3 regions of the Fusibacter sp. genome follow, and region 1 is predicted to be linked to each of the others. Evidence: a T-box and tRNA genes for the amino acid it is inferred to sense, from the RefSeq annotation. Region 1 holds a T-box; the other regions hold tRNA genes.
The links. A T-box is a leader RNA that pairs with one kind of tRNA and senses whether it is charged. The one in region 1 lies ahead of leuS (leucine--tRNA ligase), so its partner is inferred to be a tRNA-Leu.
Positions count from the first base shown of each region.

Region 2: it encodes a tRNA-Leu, which carries the amino acid that the T-box ahead of leuS (leucine--tRNA ligase) is inferred to sense. The anticodon was not compared.
Region 3: it encodes a tRNA-Leu, which carries the amino acid that the T-box ahead of leuS (leucine--tRNA ligase) is inferred to sense. The anticodon was not compared.

Region 1 covers NZ_JBVBZF010000063.1:3,238-14,102, forward strand. Annotated here, with positions in the region: tRNA gene AC220I_RS09830 (tRNA-Val) at 15-90, shown strand; gene AC220I_RS09835 (ribose-phosphate pyrophosphokinase) at 276-1,427, shown strand; gene AC220I_RS09840 (SpoIIE family protein phosphatase) at 1,560-3,008, opposite strand; gene AC220I_RS09845 (hypothetical protein) at 3,135-3,497, shown strand; gene AC220I_RS09850 (flavin reductase family protein) at 3,503-4,210, opposite strand; gene AC220I_RS09855 (endonuclease MutS2) at 4,622-6,712, shown strand; gene AC220I_RS09860 (hypothetical protein) at 6,712-6,957, shown strand; gene AC220I_RS09865 (YkuS family protein) at 7,043-7,300, shown strand; T-box leader at 7,357-7,566, shown strand; gene leuS (leucine--tRNA ligase) at 7,647-10,055, shown strand; partial or broken gene AC220I_RS09875 (FAD-dependent oxidoreductase) at 10,258-10,865, opposite strand, start outside.
Region 2 covers NZ_JBVBZF010000087.1:130-10,994, forward strand. Annotated here, with positions in the region: gene AC220I_RS11385 (response regulator) at 385-747, opposite strand; gene AC220I_RS11390 (sulfite exporter TauE/SafE family protein) at 815-1,525, opposite strand; tRNA gene AC220I_RS11395 (tRNA-Leu) at 1,831-1,915, shown strand; gene AC220I_RS11400 (nicotinate phosphoribosyltransferase) at 2,313-3,356, opposite strand; gene coaE (dephospho-CoA kinase) at 3,426-4,028, opposite strand; gene polA (DNA polymerase I) at 4,018-6,645, opposite strand; gene AC220I_RS11415 (type I glyceraldehyde-3-phosphate dehydrogenase) at 6,804-8,033, opposite strand; gene AC220I_RS11420 (SIMPL domain-containing protein) at 8,307-9,035, opposite strand; gene AC220I_RS11425 (DUF4349 domain-containing protein) at 9,086-10,381, opposite strand; gene AC220I_RS11430 (RNA polymerase sigma factor) at 10,397-10,865, opposite strand, start outside.
Region 3 covers NZ_JBVBZF010000001.1:277,498-288,362, forward strand. Annotated here, with positions in the region: gene AC220I_RS02300 (S8 family serine peptidase) at 1-1,343, shown strand, start outside; gene AC220I_RS02305 (hypothetical protein) at 1,437-1,919, shown strand; gene AC220I_RS02310 (hypothetical protein) at 1,921-2,091, opposite strand; gene AC220I_RS02315 (hypothetical protein) at 2,165-2,410, shown strand; gene AC220I_RS02320 (hypothetical protein) at 2,398-2,733, shown strand; gene AC220I_RS02325 (AAA family ATPase) at 2,730-3,209, shown strand; gene AC220I_RS02330 (hypothetical protein) at 3,193-3,369, shown strand; partial or broken gene AC220I_RS02335 (PCRF domain-containing protein) at 3,335-3,691, shown strand; gene AC220I_RS02340 (peptide chain release factor-like protein) at 3,722-4,129, shown strand; gene AC220I_RS02345 (hypothetical protein) at 4,138-4,824, shown strand; tRNA gene AC220I_RS02350 (tRNA-Leu) at 5,329-5,403, shown strand; gene AC220I_RS02355 (hypothetical protein) at 5,743-5,985, shown strand; gene AC220I_RS02360 (hypothetical protein) at 6,265-6,426, shown strand; gene AC220I_RS02365 (hypothetical protein) at 6,444-6,716, shown strand; gene AC220I_RS02370 (hypothetical protein) at 6,751-7,122, shown strand; gene AC220I_RS02375 (hypothetical protein) at 7,122-7,334, shown strand; gene AC220I_RS02380 (hypothetical protein) at 7,479-8,276, shown strand; gene AC220I_RS02385 (hypothetical protein) at 8,286-8,528, shown strand; gene AC220I_RS02390 (hypothetical protein) at 8,652-9,017, shown strand; gene AC220I_RS02395 (peptidyl-tRNA hydrolase) at 9,026-9,397, shown strand; gene AC220I_RS02400 (HNH endonuclease) at 9,363-9,962, shown strand; gene def (peptide deformylase) at 10,146-10,676, shown strand; gene AC220I_RS02410 (hypothetical protein) at 10,669-10,865, shown strand, end outside.

The DNA of each region.
Region 1 (10,865 bases):
TGGAGTGGTAACTTGCGAGATTAACTCAGATGGTAGAGTGTTTCCTTGACGTGGAAAAAGTCAGGGGTTCGAGTCCCTTATCTCGCACCAATGTAGCTAAAGTATATATACTTTAGCTTTTTTTATGTCGATACTTTGACTAAAAAGGGTAGTAACTTAATCTAAGACGGATTAAGTCGCATGATGCTTCAATGAAAATTCTTTGCATAAAGGATTGTAATGGAATCTAAATCAAATTGTAGTGGGCTTCAAGGGCTCAAAAATGGAGTGATTAAATGAAAAAACAGGATTATTACCAGCACGTACCATATGGAGACCTTGGCATTATTGCCATGGATAACTGTGAAAGTTTAGCACAGCGCATCGATGAATACCTTGTGGAAATGCGTCAAATTTGTGAGACTGAAAACATTCAAATGCCTAAAACCTATCTGATCAAAAAGAAAGAAATTCGTTTTTCTAATGGTGAAGGTAAAGTCTTTATTGAGGAATCCGTTAGAGGTAAGGACATCTATATCGTAACAGACATCGGAAACTATAGTTGTACCTATACCATGCATGGATTTGAGAATCGAAAAAGTCCAGATGACCATATTCAAGATTTAAAAAGAGTATTGTCTGCAATGGCGGGAAAAGCGCGTAGAATTACGGTTCTTATGCCTTTGTTATACGCTTCACGTCAACATAGCCGTAAGGGACGTGAATCCTTAGATTGTGCAATGGCACTTCAAGAGCTAGAGAAGCTTGGTGTTAACGACATCATCACCTTCGATGCTCATGACCCAACCATTCAGAATTCAATTCCATTGATTTCATTTGAAAATTTATATCCAACCTTGGACATCGTTAAGACATTTTTGACAGATGAATCCGAAGCCTTCCAGGACCCTTCTAAAGTCTTGATCATAAGCCCAGATACTGGTGCCATGGATAGGGCGATTTATTATTCTAGTGTTCTAGGGAGTGATATTGGATTGTTCTATAAAAGAAGAGATCACTCAAAAGTAGTAAGGGGAAAAAACCCTATCGTTCAACATGAGTATATTGGTAGAGATGTAAAAGACAACAACATTTTAATCGTAGATGACATGATTGCTTCAGGTGAATCTATTTTTGATATTGCCATTGAGCTTAAAAAGAGAAATGCTGGGAAAGTATTCATCGCAACGACATTTGCCCTTTTCACTGAAGGCATTGAAAAATTCAACAAATTTTATGAAGATGGTTTTATAGATCGCGTTTATACGACAAATCTATCTTATATTCCTGAGTCAGTTAAGACAGCGCCTTGGCTTGCTGAAGTCGATATGTCAGAGTATATTTCAAAGGTTATTAACCGATTGAACTATGATAAATCTATTAGCGATATTATGGATGCATCGACAGGCATTAGAGAATTAATCAAGTTCAAAAACAAGGTGAAATAATCATTCAAAGACAGCTTATGTAAATGAAATCTGATGAGATGGATTTACTAAATAAGATTAAATTAAAACGGACATTGCTCAAATTAAATTTAAGAGCGATGCCCGTTTTTTTATATGCTGAAATGGATGTTCCTATATATTAAATTCAATTTTACAGATTGTAATGTCATCATTTATATGTTGATTTTTAGAAAAAGAATGCATGATGCCTTCATAAAATTTCTGGTTGCCCAGATGTGATAAAGATTCATCCAAAATATCAAGTGCCATTTCATAGGGGATATTGTTGGTTTCAAATAAGCCATCCGTAAAGCTTAAGATTCGGTGTATCGGAGATAAAGCAAGTGTATAGGCCTCAAAAACATTGTCCTCGAGAACCCCTAGAAGCATATTGTTTGAAGAAAGATGGCTGATATCGCCTCGCTTGTTTTTAAGAATCAAGTCAGGGTGCCCTGCATTGATGACCTTTAAGTGATCATTTCTTAGATCAAATTCAAGAAAAATGCCTGTGACAAACAAGCTCCGATCATTCTCTGACGTGTTTAATTCACATAAAAGCTTATTGATTGCTTTAACAGATTCACCGATGGATTTGAAATTGATATAGTCCTTAAACATTTGCGTTAAAGTAATTGCTACAAGGGCTGAAGAAACCCCATGTCCCATGACGTCAATAAGTGCAAAATGATATGTTGTAGGGCTTGTTTTATTAAAATAGATAAAGTCACCACCAATTTCATTATAATGATTCATATGATAATCAAATTGAAGGATATCATCGTTTAAAGGGGAAGGCAAAAGTGAATCCAATACGGTTCTTGCAAGTTTTACTTCTTGAGACAAATGGTCCAGCAAGAGTTTTTCCCTGGTGATGTTTTTTCCGATCTTCAGAAACTTTTCGATATTGCCGTGGCCATCCTTTATTGGACTAATGGTTGCCTCTTCATAGAAAAGTGTATTATCTTTGCTCTTGTTGATAAAAATACCTTCCCAAACCTGTCCGCTGGTGATGGTTAACCACAAATCTTTGTAAAAGGCGTCATCGTGAAAATCACTTTTTATAACGCGTGGTGAGTTGGAGATGAGTTCGGCGTTGTCGTAGCCACATAGATTTTGGAAATAGTCATTAGCATAGATTATATTGCCATCTAGGTCTGTAAGAACAATTGAATTCTGTGCATTTTTAAGTAAATTATCTAAGATCTTATGTTCTGAGTGGAACAGAACTCGATTCATATAGTTAAATAAGTAATTTGAAAGCTCATTGTTTAACAGGGGCTTTTTAATGATTTTTATCTGTACATGTTCAGCGAAAATTTTAAAGATGAATTCATCAACAGGAACATCTATAAGCAAAATTTCTTCATAATAATTTGTAAGTGCAATGATATGCTCCACTTTTCTAAACTGTGCATAACGTCCTATGAAGAGATCATATTTACACTTGGGAATATGATCAGCAGCTACAGTTGAAAAATGAAACTGCACGTCTCCAAAATGCGTTGAAAGAGATTCTTTAATATATTCTTCAACGTTACAGTCCTGCATAAAATCAATATAAAAATGATTGGCTTTTAGCATAGTATTCTCCATTATAGTCGTAGTAAATCCGGTTCGTTTGAAAATACAGTAAAATGAACCAAATTATCGTGTGGTTTAATGATTATTTCGGCGATAAATGAGTATAAATATCAAGAGAGGTGCTATATGAAACTTAAAGAGATTAACCATCAAGTTTTTTATCTACAATTAGAAGATAAAAGCATTACAGACCAAAACGAGCTTATGGTTAAGATGCTTAAGAAAAAATATATAAAGACAGAATCCAACTTTCTCATTCTGGATATCGGTGCGGCAGTTTCCATTGATCACCCTTTGGTTTGCTTTGTGCTGGACTTATCAAAATTGTTTGCACACCAACCTCAAAACCTGATTTTGATTGATCCAGAAGAAAGATTCAAAAGACACTTATCCATGCTTCATCTCAACGGGATCATTGAGAGCTTTAAAAGCTTTGAAGAGGCAATCCGTTTTATTGAAATTAAGTCGACCAAAGCGATGTACATGTAGAAACATCACTTTTTAGGTCTTCTTTTTTTATTTTTAGCTTTTGTGGGTGCTGTTTTTGTATTTGTCTTTGAAGGTGAATGCCCATGAGATTTAGAGCCCGACTGCTGATCTGATCTTGTGTTATTTTTTGCCTTAGTTGATGCTGGTTTTTTTGCTTTTTTAGCAACTGAATAACCAAAGGTTCCTAAGAGTTCCCCTAGACCGTAATAAGCGCCGTGACTATAACAGATCATTTCAGCAAGGTCAAGACGAAGTTTGCCAGTCTTATCCAAATATTGATCATCAATAGAGACGCTTACTACTTCTGCTAAAAACATATCATGTGATCCAAGCTCTTTAATTTCTTTAACAACACATTCGATATTTACAGGGGACTCAAGAATTGAAGGTGCTCCAACCTTGACAGAAGGCACTGGTGTGAGGCCTGTAACTTTGAATTTATCAACATCCTTGCCAGATTTGACACCACAGTAATCCGTAGCATGGACAAGTGGTTTAGTTGTGAGATTGATAACAAAGCATTGCCCGTTCTTGATTAAATCATAAGAGAATCGCTCCTTACGAATAGAAACATAGGTCATAGGCGGGTTGGTACAAATCGTACCTGTCCAAGCAATTGTTATTATGTTTGGTGCTTCCAGTGTACCACAGCTCACCATAGCTGCTGGAACCGGATACACCATTGTTCCGGGTTTCCAAGTAACTTTTCCCATTTAACGCCATCCTTGTATTATAATTGTGTTACATTAATCATTATAACATATTTTGGTTTGCAATTATAAATATCTTGGGTATAATAGAAGTGTAAAGAAACAATAAAGTCAAAATTTAAGAGGTATTTTTGTGAGTGTGAAGGTTCTAAACAAGTAACTTGATATTGTGAGTAGATTGGTGCCGTAAAAGGTTTTTTTGGCGTGCCAGTTTACCCAGTCAGTTTCGTTTAGAACACCATTACAAAACCTGTAATAGCCGTGCTAAGCACGGTTTTTTTGTACATTTTTTTGACATATGAAAATGTATGAAAATGCATTTGGATGCAATTTAGGGCGTAGATGTGATTCTACGTCCTTTTTTTGTATGTAAAATTAAACAAATGACTTAGAGCAAAACATCAGGAGGCAAATATGAGCATTGTAAGAGACTACAAGACAAGAGCAAATCAAACAGATGAAAACCAGACAAGTGAAAATAAATTATATGAAAACAAAATGACGATGATGAAGGGATATGGTGAAAAAATGAATCAAACATTGGAATTTGATCTTATTATCGAAAAGTTAAAGGATTTGGCAATCTCAGAGGCTGCAAAAACACAAATTCAAGGATTATCACTTATGACAGATCCTGTTTTAATACAGCGACATCTAAAGGAAACACATGAGGCGCATGAAATTCTCAATATAAGTACAAGTGTTCCTCTTAACGGACTAGAAGGCATAAAAAATGCACTAGGGAAAATTAAACGCCAAGAGGTTTTAAGACCTAAAGAGTTAGAGGCGGTTTCAGCATTTTTAAGAGATTGTCAACGCATGATCCGCTTTATGAAGGACAAGGACAATCAAATTGCCAGCTATTCTTCAAATTTGTCAGAGTTGAATGACCTAACAGAATCGATATCAATGGCCATTATCAATGGGCAGGTCGATGACAATGCCAGTTCAACACTACACAAGTTGAGAAGAAAAATAGGTGATGTGGAGGATCGAATTCGTCAGAAACTCAATCAATATTTAGCAGGTGCTGAATACCAGCATTTGTTCACTGATGCCATTATCAGCCAAAGGGATGGACGGTATGTAGTACCTATCAAAAGCGAACATAAACGCTCTTTTGAAGGCAGTGTTTTAGACCGGTCAAGGTCTGGAGGCACATTGTTTATTGAACCGGCTGCAGTCCAAAAACTCCAATCGGAGTTAACCATACTGAGAGGTGAGGAGGAACAGGAGGTTTATCGAATTCTCTCAACCTTAAGTAATCAAGTTGCATACGAACTTAAACCCATTGAGCTTAACTATGAAATAATGACGCATTACGATTTTATATTTGCCAAAGGGAAGTTAAGCCGTTCAATGCAGGGTGTTTCAGCCCAATTGACAGGCGATAATCGTTTGCAAATCATAGAAGGTCGACATCCTCTGTTAGAGGGAAAGGCCGTGCCGCTTAACTTAGTGATAAATGCCCCTAAGCGGCATTTGGTTATTACTGGCCCTAACACAGGTGGTAAGACTGTCACCATGAAGACCGTAGGCTTATTTGTCTTGATGACTCAATCTGGCCTTCAAATTCCGTGTGAACCAGGAACCATCTTGCCGATATATGATAAGGTATTATGTGATATCGGTGATGGCCAAAGCATCGCACAAAACCTGAGCACTTTTTCAGCGCACATTACCAACATCATACACATCATTGAAAAAGCAACACCTAGAAGCCTTGTTATTCTTGATGAAATTGGTGCGGGAACAGATCCAACTGAAGGCATGGGACTCGGCATTGCAGTGCTTGAAACCTTAAGTCATAAAGCGGCCACAATCTTAGCCTCGACACATTTTAACGAAATAAAAAACTTTGCCAATGAACACCCATTGTTTTTAAATGGAAGTATGGCCTTCAATCTCATGACGTTAAAACCAGAGTATAAGCTAATCATTGGAAAATCCGGCGAGAGCAATGCACTTTTAATCGCTTTGAGATTGGGAATGGCTCAAAGTTTGATTGAACGCGCTCATGAAGTATCTTACAAGACGAAGCATGACTACAGCATAATAAAAAATGAGCTTGATCAGTTTAAGGAAAAGCACAATGGGGAGACTACTGAAAAGATTTCAGATGCCAACTTAGAGCAAGCAAGAGCCCAGAAGTCATCAGAAGCATTAAGCGTAAGTGAAGAAAGTATAAATGTATTAGAATCTACTCAATTTGTGAAGCGAAGAACACCAAAATTCAAAGTTGGTGATTCTGTCTATATTCATACGATGAAAAGGAATGGTATTGTGGTTAACACCGAGGATCAAAGAGGTGATATCACAGTACAAGTGATGAATAAAAAATTTAAGGTAAATCACAAAAGACTTTCACTTCATATTAAATCTGACGAACTCTATCCAGAGGACTATGATATGGATATTGTGACAAAATCAAAGGAATATCGAAAAAAAGCTAAGCGAGTTGCCAAAGGCAAAGATGATATTTTGGTTGTGGAGGAGAATAAATAATGAGCCCAATAGATGCTAGAGGTAAATTGAAAGAGGAACCTTTTGACTACAACGTGTCAAAGAATGGCAAGGTTTTTATCAATTGGAACAAAAAAACCATTATGATTTTGAATGAAAAGGAAAGTGACAAGCTCTTAAAGAAGCTTGAAAATGCCTCAAACCATGATGTACAGCTTCTTCTTGCAAAAGCGACCGGGAACTTTAAGCATGGTAATGAGAAAAAAGCAAAAAATTGTAAGCGTTAAAAAATAGACACAAAAATTATTGTGATTGAGTGATTAATAGTGATATTTGGGTAAATATCTAATAACTTATTTTGGAGGTGGCGTTATGAAAATAGCTGTACAGACAGGGTTAAACGAAATCATGGAAACTCTCAAAGGAAAAGGTTATAATGTGGTTCCTTACAGAGATGGCGGAACAGATATTAAAATTACCATTATCAATGACGTGGATGAAGAATATGAAGAAATTGAACCTGTTAGCTTCATGGGGGAAGGTGACAGCTCAATGGTCGTTATTGATGCCACAAAACTATCACAAGAGCAAGTCATTCATTTTGTAGAAAAATATGCACCAATGGCATAAGTAAATGAGTTCTTGACTTGAAATCTATCAGAGTTTATATTATAATACAAGGAATAATGTAAGTGTTGATAAGAAGTAGTAAGATTGTATTATAGATAGAGAGCCTCTGGTTGGTGAAAAGTGGTTATAAGAAAATCTGAACTCGTCTTGGAGCTGTTGGCATGAAATTAGTAGTGCCAATCGGTTGACCTCGGTATCGGTCATAGAGTGGATGCTTCATCTTGGAGTATCAATTAGAGTGGTAACGCGAGCCCTTCGTCTCTAAACGAAGGGCTTTTTTTATGCAATAAATTCAAAGAACAAGTATTAGAATTTCAATTCACATAAGATAGGAAGGAGATTTACCATGCACGATTATCAACATAAAGCCGTTGAGAAGAAATGGCAAGAAAAATGGGATGAAAGACAAAGCTTCAAGGCATACAATGATTACTCAAAGCCTAAGTATTACCCATTGGTAGAGTTCCCTTATCCATCTGGACAAGGGTTACATGTAGGTCATCCAAGACCTTATACAGCACTAGACATTGTGGCGCGTAAAAGAAGACTTGAGGGCTACAATGTACTTTACACAATGGGATGGGATGCCTTTGGTCTACCAACTGAAAACTATGCCATTAAAAATCACATTCATCCTGCAATTGTTACAGAGCAAAATATCATCAGATTTAAAGAACAACTTAAGAGCTTAGGTCTTTCTTTTGACTGGTCAAGAGAAATCAACACAACTGATCCAAACTATTTCAAGTGGACGCAATGGATTTTTATCAAGTTATTTGAAAATGGTCTGGCTTACAAAAAAGAAATGGATATCAACTGGTGTACTTCATGTAAGGTTGGGCTTGCAAATGAAGAGGTCGTTGGTGGTGTTTGCGAACGTTGTGGCGGCGAAGTGGTTAAGCGCTCTAAATCGCAATGGATGCTAAAAATTACAGAGTATGCAGATCGATTAATCAGCGATCTTGATGATCTAGATTATATCGAGCGTGTTAAAATCCAACAGAAGAACTGGATTGGTAAGTCTAATGGTATGGAAATCGACTTCAAGACAACTACGGGCGATGTTCTTAGAGTATTTACAACTAGACCAGATACAATTTACGGTGCAACATACATGGTTATCAGCCCTGAGCATCCGCTTATTCAAGAGCATGCAGATAAAATTACGAATTTAGAAGCATTAAATGCTTATAGAGAAGAAGCAAAACGTAAATCTGATTTTGAAAGAACTGAAATGAACAAGGACAAAACTGGCGTTGAAATTGCTGGTATTAGTGCAATCAATCCAGCAACTCAAAAGGAGATTCCGATCTGGATTTCAGACTACGTCTTAATGACTTACGGTACTGGTGCGATTATGGCCGTTCCAGGACATGATACAAGAGACTGGGAATTTGCGAAAGCATTTAACTTACCAATCGTAGAAGTTGTATCAGGCGGAAATGTCGAAGAAGGTGCCTATACGGACAACGCAGATGGTATTTTAGTGAATTCAGAACTTATCAATGGTTTAAGAGTACCAGAAGCAAAAGAGAAAATTGCGGACTTCCTTGAAGCGCGTGGACTTGGTGAAAAACGTGTCAACTTTAAATTGCGTGACTGGGTATTCTCAAGACAAAGATACTGGGGAGAGCCTATTCCTTTAGTGAGTTGTCCTACTTGTGGCTGGGTACCAGTTCCAGAATCAGACTTGCCGATTACATTACCTGATGTAAAGAGCTATGAGCCTACTGATAACGGTGAATCACCACTTGCCCTTATGACAGACTGGATCGAAACAACTTGTCCAAAATGTGGTGGACACGCACATAGAGAAACAGATACAATGCCTCAATGGGCTGGATCAAGCTGGTATTTCTTAAGATACTGTGATCCTTTTAATGACGATGCCCTTGCAAGTATGGAAGCCCTTAATTACTGGATGCCTGTGGATTGGTATAACGGTGGTATGGAGCATACGACACTTCATTTACTTTATTCAAGATTCTGGCACAAATTCCTATTTGATATAGGTGCTGTTAACACGAAAGAACCATATGCAAAGAGAACTTCACATGGTATGATTTTGGGCGAAAACAACGAGAAAATGTCTAAATCAAGAGGCAATGTTGTTAACCCTGATGACATCATTGAAGAGTTCGGTGCGGATACGCTTAGAATGTACGAAATGTTCATCGGTGATTTTGAGAAGAGTGTACCTTGGTCAGACAATAGTGTTAAAGGCTGTAGAAGATTCCTTGACCGTGTTTGGAACATCCAAGAAAACATCGTACCAGGCGAGACTTATTCAAAAGCACTTGAAACTTTAATGCATAAAACCATCAAAAAAGTTTCGGAAGATTATGAAACACTCAAGTTTAACACTGCTATTGCAGCACTTATGAGTTTGTTAAATGAGTTTAAAAAGGTTGAAAACATCAATGCAGCTGAAATCAAGGATTTCCTTGTAATGCTTAACCCGGTTGCACCACATATGACTGAAGAAATGTGGTCAGTTCTTGGCTATGAGGGCATGATCGTCGATCAGAAATGGCCACAATTTGATCCTGAAAAAGTGGTTGATGATATTATTGAAATGGCGGTTCAAATCAATGGTAAAGTGAGATCAACCATCACACTTCCAGTGGACGCTGATGCTGCAGCTGCTCATGACCTTGCTATGGCAGATGAAAAAATTCAGCAATTCACAGAAGGCAAGACAATTGTGAAGGAAATTTTTGTTCCAGGTAAAATCTATAATATTGTTGTGAAGTAATTTTATTTCCATTGGAAATTCTTGATTTAAGTAAGATTACAACGAATGATAAATAATTAAATGGCAAATTATAAAAAGGATGAAAACAAGTTAACCTGTTTTCATCCTTTTTTGTGTGATTTTAAATGTGCACTTAAAGAAATTGACTCATAAAAAGTGCAAGCGTATTTTCCTATAAGGATATAGTCTTGTTGAAATAAAATTAAGAGCGATTTAATGCATGATAATGGCGTTTGGTCTTGAGGTAGTCATCGATAGCCCTTGCAGTTTGTTTGGAGTATTTGACGGCCTCCACAACTGTATTAGCGCCTGTGACCACATCGCCAGAGGCAAAGACACCTTCTCTTGTGGTGCGGCCCGTTTCATCAGTAATAACAAGACCATATTTATTGGTCACAATGTCCTTTGTGTTCGAGACAATGTTATCTCTTGGACCTTGGCTGACGGCAATGATAATAGAATCTGCCTTGATAAACCCTTGCTGGTCTACGTGTTCCTTCCAGGCGATTTCTCCATTTTCAGCCACATATGAAGATGTTTGGATGTATTTTAGACCGGCTTGAGTCAACTCAATTGGAAGCTTGTTAAACTCAAACTTAACACCGTCCGCCTGTGCGTATTGACGGTCATGCTCGTTTGCAGGCATATGGTCTAAGTCTTTACGGTATACGATACTCACATTTCGGCTGCCTTGGCGAAGGGCTGTTCTAGCGACGTCCATAGCGGCATTACCAGCTCCGATGACACAGACGTCATTTCCTAAGGTATAAACTTCAGGATTTTTAAGATAATCAATGCCGTAATGCACAT
Region 2 (10,865 bases), on a different contig from region 1:
AAAAAACTATACTTATATTTTAAAAAATGCAGTAAAATATCTTAGAATCCCTAAAATGTCGTTAATAAAATATCATTCAACAATCCTTTACCATATTTTTCTTCAAACGAAACAACAACCCACGCGTCGACTCCGATGTCTCAAAGCAATTCTGTTGAGATTGAACATTTCTCATAACAGCTTTCGACACAAATTTTCTTTTATATAAGCATTTAAGGTCAAAACCTTGTATTGAATTTTACGTTAACGTTCCCATCTAACCGCTTTTCGCAAGTTGAACACTCTGATCAAATCTATAGATAGACAATAAAAAAGGTCAATCAAACCCTAGACGAGGTTCAATTGACCGTATAATCATAAAATTTTATTGATGTTAAAATTTGACTAACCAATTAACTTCTGAACTTCAGCAATAACTTTTTCAGCAACAAAAGGTTTTACGATGAAACCCTTAGCGCCTGCTTTAACAGAATCAATAACCATACCTTCCTGTCCCATGGCACTGCACATCAATACTTTTGCATCAGGAAAAGCTGATGTGATCATCCTAACCCCATCTATACCATTGACGTCTGGCATGGTGATATCCATTGTCACCAAATCAGGTTTGAATTCTTTGTATTTATCAAAAGCCTCTTCACCATTTCCCGCTTCTGCAACGACTTCATAACCTGCCTTCTGAAGAATATCACTCATCAATTTTCTCATAAACATTGCATCGTCCACTATCAGAATTCTTTTGCCCATAGTTTATCCCCTCTCTATATACACTAGAAGTCTTAGTTTAAAGGTCTAGTTTCAAATACCTGTATTGTTAAAACAAATTTATTATACCCATTATAACTAATAAATACAACACAATTTGCTTAAATTTGCCTTCATCAATTTTATTCCCAATTTTCACGCCAATAAACGTTCCAGCGAATAAAAAAGGCACAATGGGCAGATAAGAGGTCATTATAGAAACCGATAGCAAGCCCTTATTTAAATACATTAAAACCGTAAAAAGATTAAAAAGTATAAACAAGGACGTTAAACTAATCCTAAAATCATCTCTATTCTTCTGATCATTTGAAAGCAGTATGACGATCGGTGGTCCACTTAGTGACACGGAACCATTAAGCACACCGCTTAATGTCCCAGTAATTATTAAAGCGAGATTTTTATTTTTAATCTCGATTTTATAGCCCCTTGCCATCATAATGGCTACAACAATCAAAAATATGCTGACCGCTTTCTTTAATATAAATTCATCCACAATTAAGAGCAACTTTACACCAAAGGGAATTGCAATAATGCCAAATATAAATAGTAAGAAGATTTCCTTGATATTGGGTTTCATTTTTAATTGTAGCGCAATTAAAATATTCAGGACTAAACTTAAAATAACAAGTAGGGGGACAATCTCTTTTAAATTAAGAATGAAGCCCATTAAAGGCAAAGCTACTAGTGAGAAGCCAAAGCTCGTAGCCCCTTGAATTAATGAAGCCAAAAATACAATTAACGCTAATATCAAAATATCCATTACTCACCTCAATATATTTATTAAAGCCATCTCTCTTGACTTCGCATGCGTTTATTATTGTATCAAGATTTTCATCCTTTTAAAAGTCAAACCTTCCTTAAAAAGATTATTCGAAAAAACTTTGCCCTAAGAAAACAAACCTTTATTGGTGGTCACAAAAAGTTGTTATATTCAGATAATTTCTACAGCCATTGAAACCATTGACTTCTAATATTCCAGTTCTCTCAACCTTTGAAAATGCATACTTTTTTTCAAATAAGCCCTTGACTTTTATAGCTAATGTCACTATAATAAAAAAGCAACGTGCGGATGTGGTGGAACGGCAGACACGCTATCTTGAGGGGGTAGTGAGCAACGCTCGTGCGGGTTCAAATCCCGCCATCCGCACCATTTATAAAAAGCAATCAACTGATTACAGTTGGTTGTTTTTTTTATGTCAAAACAACGCCAATAATTGCCCCTCTGCTTAAGCCTAATATGGCTCTAAAATATTTTCTTGGCACATTACCTGTTAAAGTCTAGGATTCATAATAGCTTATGGGCAGTCATCTCTCAACATCTCTAAAGCGCTTTACTACCCCTGGTTGATGCTGAACATTTCTTATAAGTGCTTATTATAGCCCCTATAACAACATTTGAGTCACTTTCGATGTCTCAAACCAATTTTCGCTGACGGTGTTTGAGATTGAACATTTCTCATCACAGCTTTCGGCTCAAATTTTGTTGTATTTAGTAAGAAAGCCCCTGCATCACTAAATGCAGAGGCTTTTAATCAATTGATTGGTTGCTATTTGAAGTCACGTATTCTCTTAAGTTTCGGGTTCTCAACCATGCCTGGAATTCTACCTCTTTTAGCAACAGCCTTGCCATTGACCATTTTGATATCCATGGTCATGTCAATTGGCGATGCCGCAGAAATGTAACTACCTACACCAAATGAGTCGGCACCCGCTTCACTGAGAAGTCTAATTTTCTCAGGATAAAGGCCACCTGAAACAAAGATCTTAACATTGGAAAACCCTTCTAGGTCTAGCTTAGCGCGCATCTCTTTTACCAAACCAGCGGTTACACCACCTCTTTCACTTGGTGTATCCAGTCTAATGCCATAAAGCTTTCCATTGAGTTCTTTGGCAATTCGTATTGCTTCCTCAACTTCGTCCTTAAAGGTATCGATTAAAACTATACGATTGTGGTCTGGTGCCGCAATCTCATCATATTTTTTAGCAATTTTAAGGGTGTCACCTGCGATCAACATAGCGCTATGTGGTACAGTGCCAGAAGGCTTTATGTTACTGAGTAAGGCTGCCAAGATACAGCTTGCGCCACCTGCGCCACCGATAACAGCTGCTCTTTCCATTACTGGTGCTACGGCAGGATGTACATGTCTTGCGCCAAAACACAAAAAGAATTTCTCGCCACAAGCTTCCTTTACTTCTTTTGCTGCCGTCGCCCATCCAGAGCTGCTTGCAAGCATGCCTAAAATTGTCGTTTCAAATATTGCAAAATCACTATACTTGCCTTTTATTCTAATAACAGTGTCTTTCTCAACGAAAGATTCACCTTCAGAAATAGCATCAATTTGAAGGTTTTTATCCTTTAATAAATAGAGTACTTCCTCTAAACCAACAAAGATTCCCGGTTTTCTAGGAAATATTTCTGCTACAACCTCTGCATCAGCGAGTTCAAGCTCATTTAGAATATCCAAAGTTCTCAAAAAATAAACATCTGTTGTTAAACCATTAACGATTTCATCATGTGATGCTGAAAATAATTTCCGATCATCTGCGATTTGGATACTATCTATATCAGCTAAACTTTTCATCTCTTTCATTTCTATATTACCTTCCTAAAAATTAGTCATTTACATTATAAACAATTTAAACATTTAAGGCAACGTTCGTTATTTTATTATCGAATTCACCAGATGAGCAACTCTATTTTCAAGGTCTTCTAAAGTGTCTTCATTCATAATTACTCTAGTCGCAAGCTCTACTTTTTTAGCCAGTGGCATTTGAGCATTGATTTTAACTTTCGCATAGGCTTCATCTACATGATCCCTTTCACATATGCGTTTAACTCTAATCTCATCACTTGCATATACGACCCACACTTCATCATAATCACTCATCCTAGCATTTTCTATAAGTAGTGGTACATCCACAAATACGAGCTTGTAAAGCCCAATATACGCCTCCACCTGTCTATTGATTTCCTTATATACCGCTGGATGAACAATACCATTGAGTTTTACACGCTCAACCTCGTGATTAAAAATAATTTCGCCTAGCTTTTTTCGATCAATCTCACCTGTTTCCTGTAAAATCACATGTCCAAACTCTGCGATAACTTCAAAGTAAGCATCACTACCCTTTTCCAAGATATGTCTCGAAATAACATCAGCATCCACCACAGGATAACCAATCTTCAATAGAATTTTAGAAACAGCACTCTTGCCACTCCCGATTCCTCCTGTGATGCCAATAATTTTACTTTTATTTCGCATCGTACCAGCTCTCTCCTGTGTTCATGTCAACTTTTAAAGGCACCAGTAAATCATATGCAGATTCCATACTCTCTTTAAGTAGGACCTTAACCTGTTCTAGCTCATCAAGTGGAACATTAAGGATGAGTTCATCGTGTACCTGTAAAATCAATTTTGATCTAAGTTTTTCTGCTGCTAGGCGTTCAAAGACTTTAATCATCGCAATTTTTATAATATCAGCAGCTGACCCTTGAATAGGAGTGTTTCTTGCGATTCTCTCCGCTGCAGATCTCAACATGAAATTACTGTTAGAAATGTCGGCAATATCACGTCGTCGACCTAAAACAGTTTCCACATAACCATCCTCTTTACACTTTTCGATGACGCTGTCCATAAAGCCTTGTACATTTGGATAGCTTCTAAAGTAATTTTCAATATAGGTTTTAGCTTCTTTTCGCGTTATGCCCAGACTTTCTCCAAGACCAAAATCACCCATGCCATATACAATACCAAAATTGACTTCTTTGGCATGACTTCTTTGTAGAGATGTCACTTCACTTTCCTCTATGCCAAAAACCTGTGAAGCTGTCTTAGTATGAATGTCGAGATTTTGTGTAAAGGCTTCCAGAAGTGTTGGATCCTTTGATAAATGGGCCAATACCCTTAGTTCAATTTGAGAGTAGTCCGCGTCTAGCAAAATGCAACCTTCATCTGGTATGAAGAATTTTCTAATCTTTCTACCTATTGGCAGTCTAATCGGTATATTCTGAAGGTTTGGTTCTGTTGAACTAAGACGACCAGTAACAGCTATTGTTTGGTTTAAAGAAGTATGAACTCTACCCGTCAATGGATTTAAAGCTGCCCTTAACCCATCAATGTAAGTCGATTTCAGTTTTGTATACGTACGATATTCTATTACTTCAGAAACAATCGGATGCTTTGAAGCCAGCTTTTCTAGTATATCATGTGAAGTTGAATATCCTGTTTTTGTTTTCTTTTGAGGTGGCAAACCCAATTTTTCAAACAATATGACACCCAGTTGTTTTGGTGAATTGATGTTGAAGGCTTCTCCAGAAAGATTGTAGATTTCTGCTTCTATTTCAGCAATCTGCTTGGTAAGCAGTTCATCAATAATATCAATTTCCTTTACATCAATATTGAAGCCCGTATATTCAATATCCGAAAGAATTTTAACCAAGGGAACTTCAACCTCTTCAAAGAGTTTGATAAAGTGCCCTTCTTCCAGTTTAGCGCCAAGTGCCTTAACCAAAACGTCAATTCCGATAACCAACCCCTGTGCGTACTGATGAAGCTTTTCTTTTTCCACTTTTTCTGGTGTCAACTTCTTAGCACCTTTTCCGAGGAGCTCTTCCTCAGACAAAATTTTCATGGAACTGTGCTCAAATACGAGTTCACTTAAATCATAGCCTCTTCGACTCGGATCAACCAAATAAGCGGCGATATAGCCATCGAACTTGGCCCCCTTTAGGTCTATGCCCTTTTGCATTAAATACAAATACTCATTCTTCAAATCATATCCAAATTTATGGATGGCATCATCTTCAAAGATAGGTTTAAGGCTTAAAAATTCAGTTTCATCGTCTAAAATACAAATCTGATCCTCAACCTTAAAGGCAGCACATATAAAGGGATCTTCTCTAAGAGTGACCTTGTTATAAAGAATTTTAAAAGAAAATGCTTTTTCTTTTTCTATTAGCTTAGTCAACTGCTCAATATTAATGGTTTCAACATCCGTCTTCTGTTCAATGACCTCTGTTTTAACCTTTAATTTATTGAGCAGGCTGTTCATTTCATATTCTCTAAAAAGATTAATAGAGGTCTCCATGTCAGGTTCTTGTAACCTAAACATTTCCGTACTGAGTTCTACGGGAACATTTACCATAATTGTGGCAAGGCGCTTGCTGAGCATGGCTTGATCTCCAAAATTAATCACGAGCTCCTTCCACCTTTTATTAGTGACTTGTTCAACATTCATAATTAAGTTTTCAACTGTTCCAAACTCCGCAAGAAGCTTGGCAGCAGTTTTAGGCCCAACACTTGGTATCCCTGGAATATTATCTGAGGTGTCCCCGCTTAGGCCCTTGTAATCAATCACGTGATATGCATCCACACCTAGTTCTTCAATTATATCTTCATTTTTATATTCCTTGAGCTGTGTAATGCCCTTCTTTGTGATATGAACATGAATATTTTCTCGAACAAGCTGAAGTGCATCCTTATCTCCTGTGATCACATGAGCTTCAATGCCCTGGTCTGAGAAATAATGTGCGATTGTTCCTATGAGGTCATCTGCCTCATAGCCAGAAAGTTCAACTCTTGGAATTTTTAATGCGTCTAAAATTTCCTTAACAATTGGCATTTGCATTGCCAGTTCATTTGGCATCCCCTTTCGAGTCCCCTTATATTGGTCATAAACATGGTGCCTAAACGTCGGTCCCTTCATATCAAAAGCGACACAAAAATAATCTGGATTAAATTCATCCATCAATCCAAATATCATGGTGGTCAACCCCAGTGCACCGCCTGTGTATATGCCTTTACTGGTCCTTAACTCTGACATTGCAAAAAAAGCTCTATTGATTAAGCTATTCCCATCTACAATTACAATCCGGTTCATAGTCTTCTCCTTGATTTTAGTCATATAAAATATTATAACATGTTTGTTTATTAAAAGGTGGGGTCTTGATGATGAAAAAAAAAGAGTTTTCATCATTGAGAGACTTATCTCAATTCTGAAAACCCTTATATACAATGGTATCAAATCTTTTATATAAATTACAGTGATTTGTCAATATGAATCAAGATGTTTGAAAGCGAGTTGACATAGCTCCCAAACTCGTTGTCATACCAACCGAAAATTTTAGCATGTGTTACAGGAATATTGAGCTCACCCTGTGCGCCAATATTATGAATTAACTGGCTTGGCAAAGGTAAAAAGCCTGTTTTTGTAGCTGTTTCCACCCCTTCAATAACTGCAGAAGCTTTAAAGCCTCTAAGATCTGAAGAAACGTTTTGCTTGTCTGAATAAACCAGATATCCCTTTTGACCATTTTGAGATGCTAACTTATAAATCTCGTTGATATACTCATCGTTGATCACGGGTTCACCAGAATCTTCAAGTTTGGTTCTAAATGTAAGGTTCAACGCCACTAAAGAGACTGTACTTGTTGGAATTCTTACAGAATCTGCCATGAAACCGATCTTCTTTATCTCAGGCAAAATAAACTCAAGTGCTTTTGCAGCACCAGTTGACGTTAAGATTATATTGTTTAGTGCGGACCTGTTTTTTCTCAAGTCTTTATCACCATTTCCAGGCATTGCATCCAAAAGATTTTGATTATTGGTAGAAGCATGAATGGTTGACATAGAAGCCGTTAATATTCTCGAAATACCAATTTTATCGATTAGTGGCTTCATCATATGAGAAAGTGCAGTTGTTGTACAACTTGCTGCTGATATTACATGATGTTTTTCTGGATCAAACTTGTCGTGATTGATGCCATACACGAGCATGGTTGCATCTTCTGGCATTTCAAGTTCTTGGCCCTTCATTTTAAAAGGTGCACTCACGATGACTTTCTTAGCACCAGCCTCCAAATGGCCTCTTACACTGCCCTTAGGAGCATCTGCATCAAGGGCTGGATCTAGGAATACCCCCGTACAATCCACAACGATTTCAACATTGTGCTTTCCCCATTCAATGTCCTTTGGATTTCTATTTTTAGTTAAGAATTTTATATCAAATTGATTAATTCTAATTTCATAATTTTCTTCATCTACAATTTCTATATCAAGCGTTTTTCCAGAGTATCCAAACATAAATCTTTCAAGAGCACCATAAGTGGAGTCGTTAACGATAAAGTCAATAATATCATGGATTGAATTACCAGCTTTTCTACCGATACTTATTACAAATCCGTCAAAATGATTTTCAATCATTTGATGCCAAAGTACTAATTTTCCTATTCTGCCTAACCCGTTGATGCCTAAATACCTTCTTTTCATACTTCCTCCTAAATCGTGGGTAAAATTATATCCCGTTGCTAGCACAATATCTATTGTACCATTAACCGGGATATTATCAAGCCCACAATTCATTAATTTTTAGAAATTATTTTAACGATCATTACAAACAGGATTTAAGCCATCTTACCAACCCTAAGATTAGTCCTTATGGAAGCTGCTGAAGTTTAAAATTTCATAGTTCTGTACTGGTATGTTTTTGCCATAAAAAAAGCCAGAGGTTTTAGCCTCTAGCCTTTAAAATCAAATACCTTATTAATAGTCATAACCTACATTTACAGTTGCTGTGATTGTGATTTCTCCTGACTCAATCGGCGTTGCCGCACCTTCCATCATTGCTTTAGCTGGTGCATAATCATAATAAACGCCACCACCATAGCTAACTTCAGACACACTTAATGGTAGACCAGGTTTTTTATTAAATGTGCTCATAATTGCACTTGCTTTTGTGTTTGCATTTGCCATAGCAAGTTTAAGCGCTTCACTATAATATTTAGAGTCATCAGAAACTGTAAAACGAATGCTGTTTACGTTATTAGCTCCTGCAGCAGTTGCAACATCTATAATTTTCCCAACAGCATTAATGTCTTTAATCTTAATGTTCACAATATTATTAACTTGGTAGTACTCATTTCTAACTTCACTATTTGGTGTGTAATCATAAGTTTGATAAATATTATAGCCCGTTGTTTTAATATCTTCTGCTTTAATACCCGCTTTTTTAACCGCATCAATTACGGCAGTCATTTGTGTTGCGTTTTCCTGTTGAGCCTTTTGAGCATCCTTATTTTTAGTTTGAACACCAAGGTCAATGTATGCTAAATCAGGTGCTACAACAATTTTACCTTCACCTGTTACATTAACAACTCTCTGTTCAGCATCTACAGCAACGTCTGCCGTTGAAATTGGCATTGCATTTACTGCACCTACTACTAAAAAAGCAACCATCAATAAAGCTACAATTGGCATTAATTTAAATTTCATAAAAATTCTCCTTTCATTTTAAACCTTCAAAAGGTTTATTCAATACTAGATTAAACACTCTTTTTCTTCGTTTTACGCCACCATACGATCACACCAAATCCTAAAATAATGAGGATTGGTGAATTTGCAACGATCCATATAAAGACATTTTCAAGCAATAACCTCAAACCATTAATGGTCTGAATAAACTCAGCCTTTGCTTTACCAAATAAGGAATCATCAATCGGTTCAATGACGGGTTTTAAACTTTTAACTTCTCTAATATCAACACTGATGCTCGATAAATCAACAAGAACTTCCCAATCCTTTAACTGACGTTCATATTGATTAATCTGACTCCTAATACGTGTCAACTCATTTTCAATGGCGAGGACATCTTTCATATCACTTGCTGTTTTTAACAATTCTCTAAAGCGTTCTTCTGTTAATTTGAAGTTTTCAACCTCTTGAGCCGTGTCTCTGTATTCCTTAGTCACATCTTGAGCATATACATTGTCATAAATCACATTACCATAGCCTTTAAGCAGTGCCATCATTTCTTCAAACTTTTCATTAGGAATTCTGATGATTAATGAGCCATTCTTAAGATCATTCTCTAAATTATAACCTTGTTTTGAAGTGCTTTCATTTTCAATATAGCCACCCCATTCTATTGCCTTTTGTTTGAGGTCTGACACGACTTCATCATAATTAACAATCTCTATGTTAATATTTCCAGATTTAATAATCATTCGGTCTTTTCGATATCCTGGTGCGTTATCAACTTTTGAAGTTGTTATTGTAGTGGCCTGAACTGCAAAACCTGCATTTTCCATTTCATTTGTATCTGCACCCCTTGTACCTGCGGCACCGAACTTTGCCATGTCAGGTGCTGGTGCTTCTGCTGGATAAGCCATCGCACTATCTTCAGTCGCCATCTCAGTGGTGACATACATCGGTGAGCTTTCCGATTTAGCATTGAAGGTCTGATAACCTGCAATCTTTAAGGGATTATTACTCAACAGGACAATCAAAGCGACTGCAGCTGCTGCAACCACATAATTTCCATGACCTTTAAACATATTGATCACTTTCCCCATCGGAGAAGTTTTTTTAACTTTTTCCTTGTTGTTTTGGATTAGGCGTCGTTCTTCTATTAATTTTAAGTGCAATTCACTTTCAAATTCTTTTGGAAGTTCCTTCATCTCTATTTCACCCATTAACTCTTTTAGATATTTAAGCTCTTCATACTCTACAGTACATTGCTCACAGTGATCTAAATGGTCATTGAGTTTTGATAGATTATCTTGACTAATTTCGCCGTCAATAGCGGAATTCATCTGTAGACGTGCATCATCACATTTCATTTATCTCACTCCTTTCTAGCTTTCTGCAAGTTGTATCTGAAGTATTTTTTTTAGTGCCAAACGACTTCGGTTTAACCTCGATCTAACTGTGCCAATTGGTATTTGTAAAATTTCACCTATTTCATCATAGGAGTAGCCAAGGATGTCTTTTAAAACAACAACTGACTTACCATCATCAGAAAGTTGATTTAAAGCACTCTCAATATTTGCCTTTAACTCAACCTTTTCATATACAAGAATCGGATCACTTTCCTGATCACTTATCTCATATTTCAAATTGTCGTTTCCATCATAGGTTTCATCCAATGAGTAAGTTGCCTCTTTACGCTTTCTGAGTTCATCCTTACAGGCGTTAATTACAATTCGATATAACCATGTGGAAAAACTAGATTCCATTTTAAAATTTCCAATATTACGATATGCCTTTATTAAAGCTTCTTGAGACATGTCCTTTGCATCTTCTTCATTCCCCATCATGCGATAT
Region 3 (10,865 bases), on a different contig from region 1:
TTATGGATGTTGAAGATTACGATCATGTTTTAAACGTTCCAATGCAACTACATGATACACGTACAATTACGCCAGCAATGTATTACGATGATCCGGTTCATGATAACTGGGCTTTTGAAAGATGTACCAAACGAACTGGTTATAATGTTACAACAGCTAATACCAATACAACATTTCGTTGGAGTCATGAAGGTGATGGTGTTGATGTAGTAATTATTGATACAGGTATTCGATTAGATCACGAAGAATTCAAAGATGAATTTGGAGTATCTCGTATCCAACAAATAGAGTGGGAAGCAGGAATGTTAACATCCAAACCCAACTTTTATACTGATCAAGTTGGACATGGAACACACGTTGCAAGTACTGTTGCAGGATTAACACAAGGCTGGGCACCTAAAGCAAGAATCTATGTGATGAAACTTCATTTAGATATAACTAGTTATGATGATTATACTAGTGCATTAACGGCACTACAGTTAGTTCATGCTTGGCATAATGCTAAGTCAGGACCTGATGCTGGAAGACCTACAATTTGTAACAATAGTTGGGGTTATTATTGGCAATACCCAAGTAATTATCCTGATGCTAACTTTGCAGATTTTAACCATCCATATTCTGTTTCTTCAGTCAATGCTGAAATTACATCAATGGTTAATGATGGAATAGTATTTGTGGCTGCAGCTGGTAATGATTCTCACTATATTGCAAATACTATCGATAGTCAGTATAGTGATGGATACTGGACAGATGCTGGTGGTAATTATGTTACTCCAACTGATCCTAGCAAAACAACTTTTTATTATCTATATCGTGCAACACCTGCAGGTGCTGATAATGCAATTTGTGTTGGGGCGACAGGCTACTTATATCTTACTCCTCCTTTAACTGATGAGACTGCTTCTTTCTCAAATTATGGTTCACGCATTGATGTATGGTCACCAGGATTTTATATACAAGGAGCTGACTTTGCATCATCAACAGGATTGATTAAAAAGAGTGGAACCTCAATGGCTTCTCCAAATGTTTCAGGAATGTTAGCTCAATTGTTAGGAGCGTTTCCAACACTCACCCATGCACAGGTTTTGGATTGGATTTCTGATTTATCTGTTAATACAGTAGTGAGTAGTCAAACTTACAATCCAGGACGTCCTGGATTGACAAAGGTTATGACAAACAGTACAACACTAATGATCTTTAGTCCTTACATGGGTATCTACGTTAAAGATGCAGGAACCTGGAAATTAGTAATGCAGCCTTCTATAAAAGACAGTGGTGTATGGAAATTACCCAAAGAAGTACATATAAAAGATAGTGGATCTTGGTATAAAGTATACGGATAATAAATAAATCTAATTACAACCTACCGAGTATTCAAATGTCCTGCAACCATGAGTTTCGACCTGATGGGATACGTCGTCACAAGTGTATAAAGTGTGGCGAACGGCAGATGTGTGATTGGAAATTACACGAACAAGAACTTCACTTTCATGATGAAAAAGAAAAACCTGAAGTTCGAATCGATCGACACCTTCGTTGTCAACACTGTAAACAAAAACATTATTTTGAGAATTAGTAGTGCTCATAAAGACGATGAGTTTTATATGCAATTAGAATTATTACCTGGAGCAATAGACTTGTGGGAACATGTTAAAGACTATGACGTGTCTTTTTTAACAAGTGTCAAGCCAGAAAAATTTCGTGAACAAAAAAGATGTTGGGTACAAGAACATTTTGGTGATGTTCAAGTTGATTATGTCTACACTTCAAAACTTAAAGCAAATTGGGCAACTCCAACATCTGTTTTGATTGATGACAGAATGAAGTCCATTGAACCATGGATAGAAGCAGGAGGGATTGGAATTCTTCATACTTCTGCAGAAGATACGATTGCTCAGTTGTTAGAGTTTGGAATTTAGATTACTTACATAAGACACTGAAAGACTTCATCAGTGCATGAATTTGATCTATATTCAATACCCCTGCAATGAATGCAAGTACAACCAATGTCTTGAAATCTGTTAGTTTGTTAACTAACATGATCCAAAAGTCACCAACCTTTTCGATAATTTTTACAAGAATGTCTTTCATGTTATTATTTATGATAACCGTTGACTTTTGTGACCCTTTGTAAGATAATGAGATTTATTTGGAGTGGGAAAAAATGCAACGTTCTTTATTTGAATTCCTTGTACTGAATCTAAGTACTGTGGAAATTGCTGAGTGTTATCACATTGCTTTATCTCATGGATTTGTAATGAGAAATCCAACAGAATATTGTTTAGCTGACTTGATTAAGAAAAGTCCTGAAGTTGTGGAATTTCTTATTCCAGTATCACCAATGATGATCAAGTCAGTTAATCCAACTCCAAAAATGATGAGATTACACAATTTAAAATGGGAAGTATAATGACACCAGATAACATCATAATTGGAACTCCAGTATGTTCAGAGGAAGAACTTGACATCCTTTCTGAAGAGGAAACTGTTCGTTTTAATTTTGATGAACTTAGAAATGAAGATGGTGATGTCTTTCTTCCCAATTTACTAGTAAAAGTAGGTCTATTTGAATCTACAAGCCAAATTCGAAGATTAAATAAGGACAGATCTACAAGTAAGAAAATTGTTGATCCAAACGAAAAGGACTTGTGGAGAAAGTTAGAAGATTTAGAATTTACACACTTCAAAATTGGACGAAAAGTATTTTGGTTGTGTGTTGGAGAAGATAAGTGAATGAAAGAATAGTTTTAGTGTTTGGAAAAATTTGTTCAGGCAAAGGACATTTTTGTAAACAGTTTTCTCTACGTACACATATTATTACTTCTTCTATTGTGAAACAACTTAGTCAATTTGATACACGTTCACAATTAGGAACAACAAAACATCTTGATCAAGAAATTGCTGAAGAAATAATCAAACAAATCAATGAAGTCGAAGGAAATGTGATTATTGATGGAATTAGACAATTATCAATTGTTCAAGCCATAGTTGATTGCTTTGGTCAAACTAATGTAGCATTAGTTTGGTTAGATGTTTCCAAAGAAGAATTGAAACGAAGATTTTTATCACGAAAAGATATTAAGGATGATCAAGATTTCGAAACAGCATTACTAAAAGATGCTGAACTGGGGTTGGATGAATTGGAACAAGAAGTTCGAGCAAATCCTAGTACTTATATAGTGAGATATGAAAATGATGCAAAACGGTGATCACACATTAAGTCCAATTGCTTTTTGGCAACAGGTATATATTGCAGCGATTCGAGCTGGTGAAGATAGTTACTATGCAAAAATACGTGCTGATAATGCTGTAAAGGAAATGTTTGATTTTGACATTGATAATTTTCGAATGCAAGACGAATCTGTATAAATATGTTGATCTTCCTTCGTTATGGCTGGAAGATATTAGTTCAATTTTATTAACCAAAGGAGAAAGTAAAATGCAAAAGACACTTGAAATACGATCTGCCGAAGGTGGAGAAGATGCAAAGTTGTTTGTTAACGACTTAGCAGAAATTTACGAACGAACATTCCTCAAGTTAGGCTGAAAGTCTAAACGTATAGAAGTCCGTTCTGGATTTCTATCTCTTCAAATCCAAGGCAACAATTTAAACGTACTTAACTCAGAAACGGGTGGGCATCGCATCCAGAGGATCCCACCGACCGAACGTAGAGGTCGTGTGCATACTTCAACCGTTACTGTAGCTGTAATTGATGACCAAGTGGAAACCAATCCTCTTTACGATCGCCTATCTGAAAATGATTTTCGTATAGAGTGGTTTTCTGGAACTGGTAAAGGAGGTCAACACAGAAATAAGCACCAAAATAGTTGTCGAATGTATCACATTCCAACTGGGCTTATGGAAGCACGTCAAGGGCGTAAGCGTGAGACTAATCTACGTGAAGCGAAAGCTGCACTACTGTTAAAACTAGAGGAAATGAAGGCAAATGAACTAGGTTTAACAGTTGGTGCACTTCGTAAGGAACAAGTGGGGTCTGGTATGAGAGGTGACAAAATTCGAACCTATTGTTTTCAAAAGGATCAAATTATTGACCACCAATCTAACACTAAGATTTCATTGAAGAAAGTATTACGAGGCAACATGGACGTATTCTGGAATATTTCATAAATAATTTTATGAAATTGTATGAAATTCTTGATATGCCAAAAAATTCACGCAAATTAAAGCGTAATGTTCGTTGGCCTGATGATGAAAATCGTTTAGGAAGGGGTATTCAAAGCACAGCTTATGCCCACCCTAAACGTAATACTGTTGTCAAAAGAACAAGATTAGATACGTTTCGTGAACACACATATGTTGAGTTTGTTCAATTGTGTTTAGAACATCAAGACAATCCATTTTTCCCAAAGTTTTATACTGCTAAGAAAGTTCAAGAACCTGTAGAAAATGATGAACAAAGACGTGGGAAGGAATGGTTAATCACAGAGATGGAAAGACTGGTTGATATTGAAAAACCAAAAATTCAGGAAGCATTATTGCACAAATTGATTAATGATGGTTTTTTAGATGTGTACAAAGTCCTTGCAACAGATCATAATTCTGCAATTAGTGAAGTAGCAGCAATGAATTTTGACACTTTTTCAACAGCTCGTCAATTTGATGAATTGTATTCATTACTAGACTATCATAAAGGTCGAGATATGTTAATGTCTCGTTCACCTAATGGAAAACTACGTCAAGCATTAACTTTGCTAAAACCTCTATTCGATGAACATCATGCTGATATGCATGCAGGTAACGCAATGGCCCGAATTTCTGCGGGTGGTCCACAATTGGTTTTTGTTGATCCTCTATTACCTTAATTTTTATTAAAAAATTCGTTGACTATCATATATAGATCCGTATAATAGTTTTGTCGTTTGGGACACATAAGCATTCGCAAGAATGTGAAAGGGCAGTGATCCTATTATAGCTGTCGCCAACTTCGGTTGGACATCCAAACAAGCCTAATACCTCCCGTGAGGGAGTTTTCACTTATAAATGCGGTGGAAATAACTATGAAGTTAGTTATGTAGGAAAGAGCTTTGACTTAAGTGCCAACTTCGTTGGGAACACAAGTCGAAGAAGAGTAACAGGTGGTGCTGACCTCTACATTAAACCAGCTAACGAATAGGTAGTATAAAAGGTAGAATTATTGGTTCGAGACTCGCAATCAAGAGCTGTAATTCAATTCCAAAGGCGCTGAGGTTTTCGAACCCCAGAATCTTGAAGAATTACTGAGTATTCGGCAGAAGAAAGGTATTTCGGCGGAGTGTATTTTGTAGACCAAAAGTCTATGAAGCATTGAGTACGCTCGTCGAGATAGGTAACTAAAGTAACTCATTTGGTAGAGTGTCTGCCTCAAAAGCAGAAAGTAGTTGGTTCGATTCCAACCTTTTTAAAAAACGCAAAGTCGTACTCAGTAATATGTGAAAATGGCTTAATTCCTTACACTTCGGTGAATAAGGAGATTGGAAACTCGCAAGGTGGAAAATCTTAAGTGAAAGTCGCACGGTGGCTCGCAAGCCTTTACTGCTCGCAAGGTAGACGGTAGACGGAAACTTGAATAGCATATTATGATAGGTGAATCGCCGCACCTTAAAAAAGGCAGTCATGCTTGTAGACTTTTCTCGGAAAAGTGGATAAGATAAGAACCCAGAGTGTCGCAACTTATTGGGATAATGTATCGAAGGTACAAGTACTAATGGTGTAATCTCAGCCTATTAACCATAAATAAACCTATGAAAACGCTATTTTTCGCAATCTTGTTAATGTTTCCATTTGTCACCTATGCAAATGATGTTGAGGATTTGAATAAAAAAATCCAAGATAATCCTGATATTACACAAGATCATTTATATCAAAAACTGAAAGTTTTACAGACCCAACTTCCAACATTGAAGTGGACGGTGCATCACCATACTTTCAAAGTAAACATTCACAGCAACAGAGATTTTTTGCTTCAATACAAATATGAATTCTAAAAAACCCCGTAAAACCAAAGCATTGGTTGTGGGTTGGATTATAATCGATAAACGATTTGGTCCTCTATTCACAACCTTTAGCCCAAATAAAGATACCTGTATTTCGATGTACGAAACGAAATTTGGGATGGAATGGAATAACGCTTGTCAACATGGAGCAATTTGTGATAAAGTTTCACTTGTAAAAGGTTGGAATTAATATAAATATTAAATAATCTTCATAAAAGGTAGCCTATGTCATCACAAAATAAATCAGTACATGAGTTCAAAAAACGTGTAATGCCAACGACTTACCGTGACGAACTAGAGAAAGGAATGACCCAATCAGACAAGATTGAGTATACTTTTCGTAAAGCATGTAAGAATGTTGATGGTGTAGTAGGTGGTGCACAAAGTACTACTGTCCAACATCTTCAAGATGTTGAAGCTGTTCTTTCTTAATGGCATTTCCATATTCTATGAAATGTCCAACTTGTCAAGCAGATCACGGTTATGTGTTTATGGGTAGAGTAAATTGCTATCATTGTAATGAGTGTAATTCAAGATTTTCGCTCCATCACACCACAAATGGCGGATTACAAATTACAGGAACTTTACTTGATGGACTAAAACTTAATGCTGATCCAGCCTATGCCTCACAAGCTATCGAAATCTACGATTTTGCTTATAAGTACATCACAAATCCAACCCCAAAACAAACTCGCTTACATAAACTTACCTGGGAATTATAGGTCATTCAAATAAATACATTTTTTGGAGAAATGTATGTCACACAATGGACCTGAACGACGTAAATTGCAATCCAGAAGTCACCCTCATCGTCGACAAGATGATCCTCCAATGACCTTCTGGCAAAAAGCAAAATTGAATCCTTTCAAAACTGCAACTGCTGTACTTACCTTTATTGCAACCCTTGCAAGTATGGTGTATGGATTTTTGGAATTTGTAGCAACCAAATCAGATGTCCATATGTTACGTAGTGAAGCTATTGACGTTGCTATTATGAAATATGAAGATGATTTGATGGAAATCGAATTTCGAGTTACATCTGGACACGGAAGTGATTTTGATGTAATATTAGTAAATCATTATAAAAGACGTATTGAAAGTTTGAAGGAATTAAAGAGAGAAGAGTAATGCGATTCTTAATATTCATTATTTTTAGTTTATGGTTTAGTGTTTCCTGTGCAGAAGAAGCACCACCACCTCAACAAAAAGCAAATATGAAGGTTCTTGAATCTCAAGTCGTTCAAATTCAAGAGAAAATTCAACAAGGTGAAGCTTCCAAAGAAGAAAAAATTTGGTTGAAAATTCTTAAGGAACAAATTAAAAAACAATCCAAAAAATAGGTTGTCCTCCAACCTTAAATTACAGATAATATCTGTTATGTCCGTATAGTTCAATGGTAGAACGGGAGATTCTAGTCCTCTGCGTTGTGGGTTCGATTCCTACTACGGACACTTATTTTATAACCCTAAAGAGAGAAGAGAGAAATGAACTGTTTTAAATATTTCAGTATAAATGTTTTTCCCACCATATTACTAATAATTTTCCTAGTGTTCAGTTTAACAGGTTGTGAAGATGACAACCTTTATCCTTTTATGGTAACAAGTGTTGGAGATCGAGTAACACTCCATTATATTGGACAGGAGAATGTTCTTCCTGAAAAATTTTATGTAATCACACAAGGTTCTTGGAATGGAGATCCCTGTAATCTTCGAACAACTGCTCGTCCTGCTAATGATAAAGCTTGTGGTCAGCAATCCAACATTACATTGGGAATGGTATTGAAAATTCGTGGTGATCGAATTGAGAAAAACGAAGCACGTTTAACTATGCAATATATTGATTGTAACAACTGTCAAGCAGTTGATCTCGAAAAACTTGGAATTGCTCTTCAACGGGCTGCAACAAGTGATGGTAAGATGAGACTATCTGAACGTGTGGAAGAAGTAGAGAAGGTAGCAAATAAAGCAAACATCGATATTAATCGATTAAATGATAAGGTTGATGCAAATATGGATGAAACCGTAGTTGCTGTCAAACAAGTACACGAAAACTTAAAGGGAACACAAGAAGTTGTTATGTCTCACGAAAAAGATATTGGTGAGTTGAAACAACGATCTGAAGCCTATGAAGAAGTTGTTGCAGAGAACTCTACGAAACTTAAAGTAATTTGCAATGACAAAGAGTTTGACATGTGTAACAAACGCGAAAATATGTTTTCTGATTCAGTAAATAGTGGTACAGTTGCACCAAAAGCAAATCACTTTGATTTCTTGAACAAATAAGGAGCAGTAATGAAAATTCCGTACACACCAATTAAAACTGTTATCACTCAAACTACTTGTGATTTTCACAAAGAACATCCTGGAGTACCTTATGCAGGCTGTTGTTGTAGTTTTAATTGTGCAAGTGTAGAATTAACTGCTGAAGAACAACTTCAAGAAAGATTGAAAAAATTTAAAGATCAAATGGAAGGTGATAAAAATTGCCTTCCAAATGGTTTTTGTTTTAATGATAAAACCAACTTTATAATTTAATAAATAAACTTACCAAAAGAGGAGATAACCCATGACATAGGTTTCTAACAGAAGTCCCCCTTAATAGTTTGTTAAATTTACCCATTTAGCAACTTTTAACATTTAACTATTAGGAGACTTAAAATGAACGCTAAAGAATTTTTCAAATCAAAAGATCATTATCTATACTTTCGTAAAATGTGGGCTGAGCATGTAAATGCAAAAGGTCTAATTCGAGCTCACCATCATGTAATTTACAATATTCTTCGTGGTCGAGACCCATTTCACGGTTTTTCACCAGTAACTGCAAAACGTAAACTCTATCCAGGACAAAATCCTCATAGATATTATGATATTGTAGATTGGTTTATGCGTGCTTTGGAGCGTCAATATAAAGATTATATCACAAGTGCCATGGCACCATTTGGTGGAACCATTACAGCTGAAACGCTTCTACAGGTATGTGAAGTGTACAAACAACGTATTGAAGCTAATAAGGAGGCTGCATAATGTCTTAGATTCCTTACGTTTACGTCGTTGTAAGGACAGATATCAAGCTTGAACATCAGATTGTTCAAGCTTGTCATTCTGCTCTTGAAAGTGGATTTAGTTTTGATCGTCCTAACGAAACATGTCACCTTGTATTGTGTCAAATAACCAATGAGGAGGAATTGTTGAAGTTAGCATCGAAACTGAGAGATAATAGTATAAGTTTTGAACTATTTCATGAACCTTGGTGGAATATGGGGTACAGTGCATTATCTACTGAACCTATGTATGAAAAACCATCAATTTTGAAACGTCTAAAACTATGGAAGGGTATAAATACTCAAATAACCGAGGAGGAAAATGGCAATGGCAATCTTAAACAACCAGCACATTTCGCTTGAAGAAATTCCTAGAATTCTAGCACTTGATATCGCTGGTCAGCCATTTCGCTGGATCACGTATCAAGATGCTTGCTATTACACTGCAAAAGGAGCAGTAGCTTGGGCTATGCCTGAACATACTGTAACTGTTTATGGTGGTACTTCAAGTTTGACAGGTGAACAATCTTCACTAACATTTAACTCGATTATTGCAATTCGAGGTAAAGTACAAGCTAAACAAGGACACAGAGATGTGGCATTCAATGGTAATGCAATGTTTCGTCGTGACCAAAATATTTGTGCTTATTGTGGTCAAGAATTTCCTACCTCCAAGTTGACAAAGGATCATATTATTCCTCAAAGTAAGGGTGGTAAGGATTCTTGGACAAATTGTGTAACCTCATGTGGTCCTTGTAATCGTCGTAAGAGTGATTACTTACTAGATCAGTGTGGAATGGAATTATTATATGTTCCTTACACACCTTGTCGTAGTGAATACTTGTTACTACAAAACCGTAGAGTACTGACTGATCAAATGGAGTTCTTGAAATCTCAAATCAAGAACAAGAACAGTCGTTTCTTATAACAATAGGGCCTTCGGGCCCTATCTTATATTATGCGTCATATAGATACAAATACAGAAATTAATCCTTTAGAGATTGATGAGTTATCTCTTCGAATAGACTATTTAATTTCGTTATAAACCTTTTCTTTTCCCAATTTATTTTGTATCCTTAAAATAGCTATAAACTATAATAAGGAGTAGATAATGTCCGTCTTAGACATCATTACTTACCCAAACAAAAATCTTTCTGCTAAATCTCGTTTGATTGATATTGATAATGAGAATGAAATGGAAGAAGTTCGAATACTTGCTGCTGATATGCTTGAAACGATTGAAGCACATCCAGATGCTGTTGGACTATCAGCTGTACAAGTTGGTAGACATCTTCAGTTAATTGTTATTAGAGCAATTGAGGGAATTATTGAAGAGCCCCTTTATCTTATCAACCCTACCATTACACAATTTGTAGGTAAAAAAGCACTACAGATGGATGAAGGTTGTCTTTCGGTTCCTGGTATTTTTACAATGATTAAACGATCACCTGCAATTGTTATTAAAGCTCATAAACTTGATGGATCTGACTTTGAAATTCAGGCTACAGGTGTCATGTCAATTATTATTCAACATGAACTTGATCATTTAATTGGTAAAACAATTCTTGATAAGGTTGGTATCTTAGATAGAATAAAACTGAAAAGTCAGTATGAAAAACAGCAGGAGATGAACAATGGATGATATTGAAAAGACAGAAGAAAATCTTCAAGAAGAAGCTCAACAAGCCCCAATGGATCCAGAACTGTTGCGTATGTTAATGCAAAGTGGTATTCGTAGAGGAAAGTTACGTTTAACTAAGAAACGTATACCAAAAGCAAAACGTATTCACAAACGTAAAATTCAAAAACAAGCACGTAAAGCAAATAGAGG